Regions from separate parts of the Pseudomonas sp. GW821-FHT05H12 genome, predicted to be linked through region 1. Evidence: riboswitches for the same ligand, from Rfam matches in the RefSeq annotation. Region 1 holds a riboswitch; each other region holds the start of a gene.
The links. A riboswitch is a leader RNA that binds a small molecule or an ion and turns the genes downstream of it on or off. The one in region 1 is predicted to bind cobalamin.

Region 1 (3,268 bases):
CACAGTTGGGGCCGTTGTGGGATAACGCCGAGGGGCTGCTGTTCAAGGCCTTTATCGCCCAGGAGCAGGGCGGCAACGTGTATGCGTCGGTGTACCTGTGGTCAGACCCATTGCAGGCCGCCGACTTTCTGCTGGGGTCACGCTTCCAGAAAGTGCTCGACAGTTTCGGCCGCCCGCATATCGAAAGCTGGCTGCCGCTGGATGTGCAACGTGGGCCGGCGCAGGCGGCGTTGAGTTTGTATCGGGAAGAGTGGCCACTGGCGCCGGGGGCGGATCGGGCCGCGATACTGGCTGAGGAGAAGGCGCGCAACCTGCAGGTGGCGGACAGCCGTGACACCTTTGCGGTGTTCCTGGCGCTGGATGTGCAAGCTTGGCGTCTGGTGCGGATCACCTTGTCGGCCAAGGCACTGGATGGGGCGCATCCCGGGACGGGCTATCAGGTGTTCTACCTGGCCCATCCCGGAATCTAGTTCAGGAGTTCAAGCGTGCGCGTGGCTGGCTCAAGAGGCGCTCGGCCACCGCACCGAACACCAGGCCCAGGGTGGTCCACAGCACCAGCTGGATGCCCAGCGAGGCGACGCGGAATTTCCACAGCAGCACGGCCGAGAATTGTTCCGGCACTTCATTGATCACCGGGAACAGGCTGCCCGCCACCGACACGATCACGATGTACAGCGCCACGCCCAGGACTGCCCCGGCCCACACGCCACGGCGGGCGATCAGCTTGCGTGCGGCGTTGGTCGCGATCACGGCGGCCGCGACCGACACCAGCAACATCAGGAAGAACAGCTGGGTGCGTTGGGCGATGGTCTCCGGGTCGCCCACCGATGGCGGGTTGGCCGGGTATTTCAGGCCGGGCACCAGGATCAGCGTTACAAATGCCGCCAATGCCAGCAGCGCCGCCAGGCCACGGGGACCAACCTTGCCGATGCGGCCCAGGGCGTAGGCGAACACCAGGGAGAAAATCCCGCCCAGGGAAACGCTGTACACCACCACGCCGGTGAACAGGCCGAAGGTGCTTTGCACGTCGCGGCTCACCAGTTCTTCTTCCGGCGTATCGCCGTGCATCTGTGCCATCTGGTCTTCGAAGGCGATGGCCTTGTCGATTTGCGGTTCGCCAAAAGTCTTGGCGAAGCCGAACGCCAATACGCCGGCGAGCAGGCCCACCAGCATCCCGCGAACGAGTAATTGCCCTGTCATGTCATGTCTCTCTTATTGATTAATGGCAGGGAAAGCCCAGCAGGTGGCGACCGTCGTGGACGAATTCGTGCACGTACATGCCTTTGAAAACCGCCGTGGCACCTTGCTCGGCGCCAACGAAGTAGATCGCCAGCATCAACAGCAGGCCGCCGAAGATTGCCCAGGGGAGGATTTCGCCCAGGGGAATCGTTGGCACATAGACATCAGGGTGGGTTGCAGCGGTGTTAGCCATGAAAACCTCCAGGGATGACGCGTCCCGAAATGGAAAGCATAGGGAGCTGAAACAGGGTCTGGCTTACGGCTGTGGGGCCGAATACAGTGGCGCGACCGCGCCGGCATTGAACCGGCTTCCTGTTTCATGTTCGTTGTAACATGTTGAAACAACTTCGCCAGTCTACGCTGACTGCGCACCGAAGCAGAGTGAATTTGTGATGCAGACCACCCGTTTAAGCCTGATCTGCCATGCCGCCACGCTGGCGCAAAAGCAGGGGCGGTTTCCCGATGACGAACCCGTTGTGCTGGACTGGCAGCGTGAGGCGTTATCCCTGGCCGGTCGCTACCCGAAAAAACACCGCCTGATCTGCGGGCCGGAAGCCAGGGCCCGGCAGACAGCCAGCTTGTTCGGAGACAACGCACAGGTGGAAGACGCCTTGCGCGACGGTGATTTTGGCCACTGGAAAGGCCAGGCCATCGACCAATTGGAAGGCGAGGCCTTGAATGCCTGGCTCACTGACAGCGCCAGCGCGCCCCACGGTGGCGAGTCGGTGGACCAGATCTGCCTGCGGGTCGGGCAGTGGATGAAAGCCCTGGAAAGCCAGCCGGGGCATGTCGTGGCCGTTACCCATCCCTTTGTGATCCGTGCCGCGCTGTTGCACGTGCTGCAGTTGCCGCTGTCGATGTTCTACCGGGTCGACGTCGAGCCGCTGTCCTGCACCGAGCTGCGTTTCAACCGTGTGTGGCGCCTGCGCCTGGAAACTCACGCCTGACCCCGCGAACATGGCAAAATCCACGCCCCGCAATGAGAGCAACCCATGAAACGCATCCTGATCATCGGCATTGGCGCCGGCAACCCTGACTACATCACGATGCAGGCCGTGAAGGCGCTCAACCGCACCGACGTGTTCTTCCTGATGGACAAGGGCCAGAGCAAGGACAAGTTGATCGACCTGCGCCGCGAGATCTGCGAGACCTACATCACCGAGCCCGGCTACCGCTTTGTCGAGGCCGACTGCCCCGAGCGTGTGCGTGGTGATATCGACTACACCACCGCCGTGCAGGACCTGAACCGCGACAAACAGCAGACCTTCGAGCGCATGATCAACGAGGAAATGTCTGACGGCGAAGTGGGTGCATTCCTGGCCTGGGGCGACCCAGCGCTGTACGACAGCACCATTCGGATCCTGCAGGCGATCCTGGCCAGTGGCCGTTGCACCTTTGAATTCGAAGTGATCCCTGGCATCACCAGCGTGCAGGCCCTGGCAGCGCAGCACAAAGTGCCGCTGAACCGTATTGGCAAGTCTGTCGAGATCACCACCGGGCGCCGGTTGGCAGCAGGGCAGGCCAGCGATGCCGACACCCTGGTGGTGATGCTCGACGCCGAAGACTCCTACCGTACCGTGGCCGATCAGGACCTGGATATTTACTGGGGTGCCTACCTGGGCACACCGGACGAGATCCTGATCAGCGGTAAAGTGGCCGACGTTGCGGACGACATTCAACGGGTGCGCAAGGCCGCGCGCCTGGCCAATGGCTGGATCATGGACACCTATTTGTTGCGCAAACCCTGAGGTAACGTCCCATGCTCAAATTGTTTGCCCTGGCGCTGACCCTGGTGGCTGGCGCTGTTCATGCCGACGATTCGCTGCACACCGACCTGCCGTTGGCGTACCTGGAACAGACCCAGACCGATGCGCGCAACCAGCCGTTGGTGATTTTCCTGCACGGTTTTGGCAGCAACGAGGAAGACCTGTTTGGCATCAAGGATGCGCTGCCGTCCACCTGGACCTACCTGTCGGCGCGGGCGCCCATGCCGGTGGACCCTCACGGCTATCGCTGGTTTGCCAAGACC
Region 2 (3,268 bases), on a different contig from region 1:
TGGCCGGCAGCAGGCGCGAGTGTCCGGTGCCCAGCAGCAGGCGCGCAGCGTGGGGGATCACCAGCCCGACAAAGCCGATGGAGCCGACAATCGACACCATCACCGCCGTTACCAGCGCGGCACAGCCCACCAGCACAAACTGCACGCGCCGCACCGGAATACCCAGGGACGCCGCCGAGTCAGTGCCGAAGGTGAATGCATCCAGCGCACGGCGGTGCCACAAACACACCGCCAAGCCCGCCACGGCCACCGGCACCGCCAGCCACACTGACGGCCAGCGCACGCCGCTGAGGTTGCCCAGCAGCCAGAACAGGATGCCGCGCGCTTGTTCGGAGCTGGCCGACTTGGTGATAAGGAATGCCGTGAGCGCGTTGAACAACTGCGAGCCGGCAATGCCCGCGAGGATGATCTGGCCGGTGCCACTGGCCGAACCGCTGGCGCGTGCCAGCAGAATCACCAGGGCAAAGGCCGCCATCGCCCCCACGAATGCCCCCGCCGACAACGACACCAGCCCGCCACCGACGCCGATCAGCGCCACCAACACCGCGCCGGTCGAAGCGCCGGCGCTGATGCCGAGCAGGTACGGGTCGGCCAACGGGTTGCGCAACAGCGACTGCAAAATCACCCCGCAGGTCGCCAGGCCTGCACCGCACGCGGCGGCCACCAGGGCGCGGGTGAGGCGGTAGTTCCACACCACGCCTTCGTCGATGGGGTCGAGCACGTAGCCCGCCGCCCACAGTTTATTGGCGAGCACTTGCAGCACCACTTGCGGCGAGATAGCGGTTTCGCCGATGGCCACGCCGGCGAGCACGGCGGCCAGGAGCAGGGCCAGGGCGAGCAGGGTACGGGTCATTGGGGCAGGTCGTAGCCGTCGATGGCCGTGGCCAGTTGCTCAAGGCCGTCGAACGTACGGAGGCTGGCCTGCAGCGCGAGGGCGTCGAGGATGATGATGCGGTTGTTTTTCACCGCGTCCATGTTGCGGGTCACCGGGTCGCTGCGCAGGAAAGCCAGTTTCTTTTCATGGTCGTCAGCCGGGTAGCGGCGGCGGTCCATGCGTGCGATTACCAGGAACGTGGGGTTGGCCTTGGCGATGGTTTCCCAGCCGACGGCGGGCCACTCTTCATCGGACTGCACCACGTTGGTCAGGCCAAGGGTCTGCAACATGAATTCCGGAACACCCTTGTGGCCGGCCACGTAAGGGTCGCTGGCCATCTCGGCGCTGGAGAACCACACGAGCGCACTGGCCTGCTTGAGGCCTTTGCCCTGGGCGGTGGCGACTGACTTGGCCAGGCGCGCCTTGAGGTCGTCGTTCAGCTGTTGGCCGCGGTCCTGCACGTCGAAGATCTGCGCCAGTTGGCTGATACTTTTATAGATAGTCTCGATGCGGAACGGCTCCAGCCGCGTGCCGTCGGCGCCCACCAGGTTGTCCTTGCCTTCGCAGTCGGAGGGCAGCAGGTAGGTGGGGATCTTCAGTTCCTGGAATTGCTCGCGGGTGCCGACCACGCCTTGGGGGCCGACCACCCATTCCAGCTCGGCGGCCACCAGTTGCGGGCGCTTGGCGATCACCGACTCAAAGCTCGGCTCGTTGTTCGCCAGGCGCTCGATGGTGTCGTTCTGAGCCTTGAACTGCGGCAACACAGTGTTGAACCACAGCGAAGTGCCGACCACTTTGTCGCCCACGCCCAGGGCGTAGAGCATTTCGGTGGCGGCCTGGCCGATGGTCACGCTGCGGGCGGGGGCTTGCTGGAAGGTCTGGGTGCTGCCGCAGTTTTCCAGCGTCAGCGGGTAATGGGTGGGCGCGGCCTGGGCCAGGGTGCAGAAGCCAAGGCCGGTGAGCAGGGCGGTAACGCGTGGCAGCATGGGGCAATCTCCGTTTGAACCGTACAGTGAGCAGGGGGAGGTACGGTCGTGGAAATACAGCCATGGACGCTGCCGGGGGCAGGGCAAGGATGTCCTTCCCGGACACCCCGCCGGTCGTGATAACGCTTGGCCGGCAGGTCTCCTGACTCGTGCGTCGTCGCCACGCTCCGGCCTTCCCGAGCAAGGCTCAGTGGCAGTGTGGAGCAGGCTCAGCACCTACAGTTGCGGGGGCAGTTCCGATTGACGCGGGGGGCCGCGCTTCGGATTCCCTATTAGTCCCGTTTGGGAACCGGCGCGGTATGGTAGTCGATCGTATTGCCAAGGGGGAGATAAAACCCGATCCCCCGTAGGAGCCGGCTTGCCGGCGATGGCGTCGGCGGGGGCGAAATGTCTATCGCCTGATCGGCCGTCATCGCTGGCAAGCCAGCTCCTACAGGGGATGCGGGTGGTGTCAGTGGGTTATTTGCGGTTCAGCCACACGGTTTGGGCGTTGCAGAATTCGCGTACGCCGAAGTGCGACAGTTCACGGCCAAAGCCGCTCTTTTTCACGCCGCCAAACGCCACCCGAGGGTCGGACACGCTGAAGGCGTTGACGAAGATCCCGCCGGTTTCCAACTGGTTGGCGATGTCGCGGGCCTTGGCCGCATCGGTGGTGAAGATGCTGGCGGTGAGGCCGAATTCGCTGTCGTTGGCCAGGGCCACGGCGTGGTCGGCGTCGCGGGCGGTGATGATTGAGGCCACCGGGCCGAACAGTTCCTGTTTGAACGAGGTCATCTGGTCGGTGACGCCGGCCAGCACGGTTGGCTCGTAGTAGTTGCCGGTCCCTGCGACTTTATTGCCGCCCAGCAGCAGGGTGGCGCCTTCTTCCAGGGTGGCCTGGACCTGGCCGTGCAGTTCGTCGCGCAGGTCGAAGCGTGCCATCGGGCCCACATAAGTGGTGGCCAGGGTCGGGTCGCCCATCATCAGCGCACGGCTGGCTTCAACGAATTTTGCGGTGAAGGCTTCGGCCACGCCGGCTTCGATGATCAGGCGCTTGGCGGCGGCGCAGACTTGGCCGCTGTTCTGGAAGCGACCGATCAGGGCCGCTTGCACGGCGGCGTCGAGGTCGGCGTCGTTGAGCACGATGAACGGGTCGGAGCCGCCCAGTTCCAGCACGCATTTTTTCAGCGCAGCCCCGGCCTGGGAGCCGATGGCGATGCCGGCACGCACGCTGCCGGTGAGGGTCACGGCGGCAATGCGTGGGTCGGCGATGGCGCTGGACACGCCGTCGTTGCCCACGTTGATCACTTCAAACAGGCCTTCGGCAAAACCGGCTTTATGGAACGCCTGCTGGATCAGGTAGGCGCTGCCCATCACGTTCGGTGCGTGCTTGAGCACGTAGGTGTTGCCGGCGAGCATGGTCGGCACG
Region 3 (3,268 bases), on a different contig from region 1:
GTCCAGGTTCTGCGGCGAAACGCGCACATCCACGTGCTGCCCGTAATAACTGAAAGGCCAGCCGTAGAAAGCGCCATCCTTGACCGACGTGATGTAGTCCGGCACCAGATCACTGCCGATTTCGTCGCGCTCATTCACCGCCGTCCACAGCTTGCCCGTCTGCGGCTCCCACGCCATGCCATTCGGGTTGCGCAGGCCGGAGGCGAAGATGCGGTGCTGACCCGAGGCGCGATCCACTTCCCAGATCGTCGCCCGACCTTCTTCCGCTTCCAGGCCGTTTTCGCCAACGTTGCTATTGGAGCCAACGCTCACATACAGCTTGCTGCCGTCTTTGCTCGCTACTACGTTCTTGGTCCAGTGGTGGTTGATGCTGCCGCCTGGCAGGTCGACCACTTTGGTGCCGGCTTCCTTGATCGTGGTTTCGCCCGGCTGGTAGGGGAAACGCAGCAGTTTGTCCGAGTCCGCCACGTACAAATCGTTGCCGACCAGGGTCATGCCGAACGGTGAGTTCAGGTTCTCCAGGAACACCGTGCGCGTCTCGGCAACGCCGTCGTGGTCGGCATCGCGCAGCAATGTGATGCGGTTCGGGCTCGGCACACCGGCGCCGGCGCGGCCCATGACCTTCTCCATGACCCAGCCGCGAATCCCTTTGGCGTCATCCGGTTTGGGCGGTGCATTGGTTTCGGCCGCCAGCACATCGCCGTTGGGCAGCACATACAGCCAGCGCGGGTGGTCCAGCCCTTCGGCGAACGCGGCCACCTGGGTGCCAGCGGCCGCCGTGGGTTTTGCACCCTCAGGCCAGCCGATCGCCGGGGCGATGTTGACGGTCGGGATCAGTGTCTTGTTCGGTTCGGGCAACTTGGGCGAAGGGCCGGTGCCATCGGACACCTGCAACGTTGAGCTTTCACCGCAGGCGGCGAGGGTGCCTGCGAGCATGATCAGCAAGGCGAGTCTGGTTTTATGCATGGTGTTCTCCTTGATACCTATAAGGGTAGAGGAGTGCGGCGGTCCGATGGTTCAAGTGCGAGGCCAGCTTTAATTGACGCTCCACCCCCAACCCACTAACCTTCGCGGCTTGTTCCAGGTGCTCTGTGGCGCATGCGTCGACAGGGTGAAACAGGGAAGCCGGTGAGTGAGCGCACTTGTACACAGTGCTGCCGCGATTCCGGCGCTGCCCCCGCAACGGTAAATGAGTCAAGACGCTGCCTTTTGCCACTGTATCGCGCGCGATATGGGAAGGCGCAACGTCGGCCAGCTCGCTCTTTTCATCAGGGCAGGGCGCCACTCATGAGCCCGGAGACCGGCCCGGAGCATCCAACAGCATCACGGTGGGCGATGCTTGGCTATCTGTATTGTCTTTTTCCTGCCCGCCGTTTTTGTCCAGCCCCAACGGAGAGCTGCCATGACCGATTCCCCCGACCGCGACGAACGCCACCTGGCGCGCATGCTGCGCAAAAAAGCCGTGATCGACGAGCGCATCGCCAACTCCCCCAATGAATGTGGTTTGCTGCTGGTATTGACCGGCAACGGCAAAGGCAAGAGCAGTTCCGCATTCGGCATGCTGGCCCGGGCCATGGGCCACGGCATGCAGTGCGGCGTGGTGCAGTTCATCAAAGGGCGTAACAGCACCGGTGAAGAGTTGTTCTTCCGCCGCTTCCCCGAGCAAGTGCGTTTCCACGTCATGGGCGAAGGCTTCACCTGGGAAACCCAGGACCGCCAGCGCGACATCGCCGCCGCCGAAGCCGCTTGGGCGGTGTCCCGCGAACTGCTGCAAGACCCGGCCATCGGCCTGGTGCTGCTGGATGAGCTGAATATCGCCCTCAAGCACGGCTACCTCGACCTGGACCAGGTGCTCAGCGACCTGCAAGCCCGCCCGCCGATGCAACACGTGGTCGTCACCGGCCGTGGCGCCAAACCCGAATTGATCGAAATGGGCGACACCGTCACCGAAATGGGCATGCTCAAGCACGCGTTCCAGGCCGGTATCAAGGCACAGAAGGGCGTCGAACTTTGAATCAGCCCCGTCATTGCCCGGCCGTCTTGATCGCCGCACCGGCGTCCGGCCAGGGCAAAACCACCGTCACCGCTGCGCTGGCCCGGTTGCACCGCAACCTGGGGCGCAAGGTGCGTGTGTTCAAATGCGGTCCGGACTTCCTCGACCCGATGATCCATGAGCGCGCCAGTGGTGCGCCGGTTTATCAGCTGGACATGTGGATGGTGGGCGAGCAGGAAAGTCGCCGCCTGTTGTGGGAAGCGGCCGGTGAAGCCGACCTGATCCTCATCGAAGGCGTGATGGGCCTTTTCGACGGCACCCCCTCCAGCGCCGACCTGGCGCGGCACTTCGGCGTGCCGGTACTGGGCGTGATCGACGGCACCGCCATGGCCCAGACCTTCGGCGCCCTGGCCCTGGGCCTGGCGCGTTATCAGCCGGACCTGCCGTTTGCCGGCGTGCTGGCCAACCGCGTCGGCACCTTGCGCCACGCGCAACTGCTGGAAGGCAGCCTGACTGAAGGCCTGCGCTGGTATGGCGCATTGTCCCGTGAAACTGGCATCGAACTGCCCAGCCGACACCTGGGGCTGGTGCAAGCCAGCGAATTGAATGACCTCGATGTACGCCTGGACGCCGCCGCCCAGGCCTTGGGCAGCAGTTGTGAGGTTGCACTGCCACCTCCGGTAACCTTTGCCGCACCCGAAGTGATCGTGGCCGAGCCGCTGCTCGAAGGCGTGCGTATTGCTGTGGCCCGCGACGAAGCCTTCGCCTTTACCTACGGCGCCAGTCTCGACCTGCTACGCGCGATGGGGGCCGAGTTGCACTTCTTCTCGCCGATCCATGACCACCAATTGCCAGACGCCGACAGCCTCTACCTGCCGGGCGGCTACCCGGAATTGCACCACCAGGCGCTGTCGCAAAACACCCCGATGCTCGACGCCATCCGCGCTCATCATGCTGCCGGCAAACCCTTGCTCGCCGAGTGCGGCGGCATGCTGTACCTGCTCGACTCGCTGACCGATGTCGAGGGTACCCGCGCCGAACTGGTGGGCCTGCTGCAAGGCGACGCCGTGATGCAAAAGAAACTCGCGGCCCTGGCCCTGCAGAATGTCGAGCTGCCCGAAGGCACGCTGCGCGGCCATACCTATCACCACTCCCTCACGACCACCGAGTGGCAGCCGATTGCCCGTGGCCTGAGCCCCAATGGTGGGCGTGGTGCCGAGGCGGTTTTCAGACAGGGGCGTATGACCGCGTCCTACGTACATTTCTATTTTCCAT

Region 2: another riboswitch for cobalamin. It lies ahead of AC07SU_RS14970 (ABC transporter substrate-binding protein); the one in region 1 lies ahead of AC07SU_RS28270 (CbtB domain-containing protein).
Region 3: another riboswitch for cobalamin. It lies ahead of cobO (cob(I)yrinic acid a,c-diamide adenosyltransferase); the one in region 1 lies ahead of AC07SU_RS28270 (CbtB domain-containing protein).

Annotation. Positions count from the first base shown of each region.
Region 1 is NZ_JBWKRS010000049.1:1,359-4,626, forward strand. It holds gene AC07SU_RS28260 (DUF4865 family protein) at 1-470, shown strand, start outside; gene AC07SU_RS28265 (CbtA family protein) at 472-1,200, opposite strand; gene AC07SU_RS28270 (CbtB domain-containing protein) at 1,220-1,432, opposite strand; cobalamin riboswitch at 1,465-1,605, opposite strand; gene AC07SU_RS28275 (histidine phosphatase family protein) at 1,632-2,186, shown strand; gene cobF (precorrin-6A synthase (deacetylating)) at 2,232-2,987, shown strand; gene AC07SU_RS28285 (alpha/beta hydrolase) at 2,999-3,268, shown strand, end outside.
Region 2 is NZ_JBWKRS010000014.1:166,168-169,435, forward strand. It holds gene AC07SU_RS14965 (FecCD family ABC transporter permease) at 1-853, opposite strand, end outside; gene AC07SU_RS14970 (ABC transporter substrate-binding protein) at 850-1,860, opposite strand; cobalamin riboswitch at 1,976-2,169, opposite strand; gene AC07SU_RS14975 (aldehyde dehydrogenase family protein) at 2,320-3,268, opposite strand, start outside.
Region 3 is NZ_JBWKRS010000016.1:33,247-36,514, reverse strand. It holds gene AC07SU_RS15860 (PQQ-dependent sugar dehydrogenase) at 1-966, opposite strand, end outside; cobalamin riboswitch at 1,066-1,323, shown strand; gene cobO (cob(I)yrinic acid a,c-diamide adenosyltransferase) at 1,403-2,014, shown strand; gene AC07SU_RS15850 (cobyrinic acid a,c-diamide synthase CobB) at 2,011-3,268, shown strand, end outside.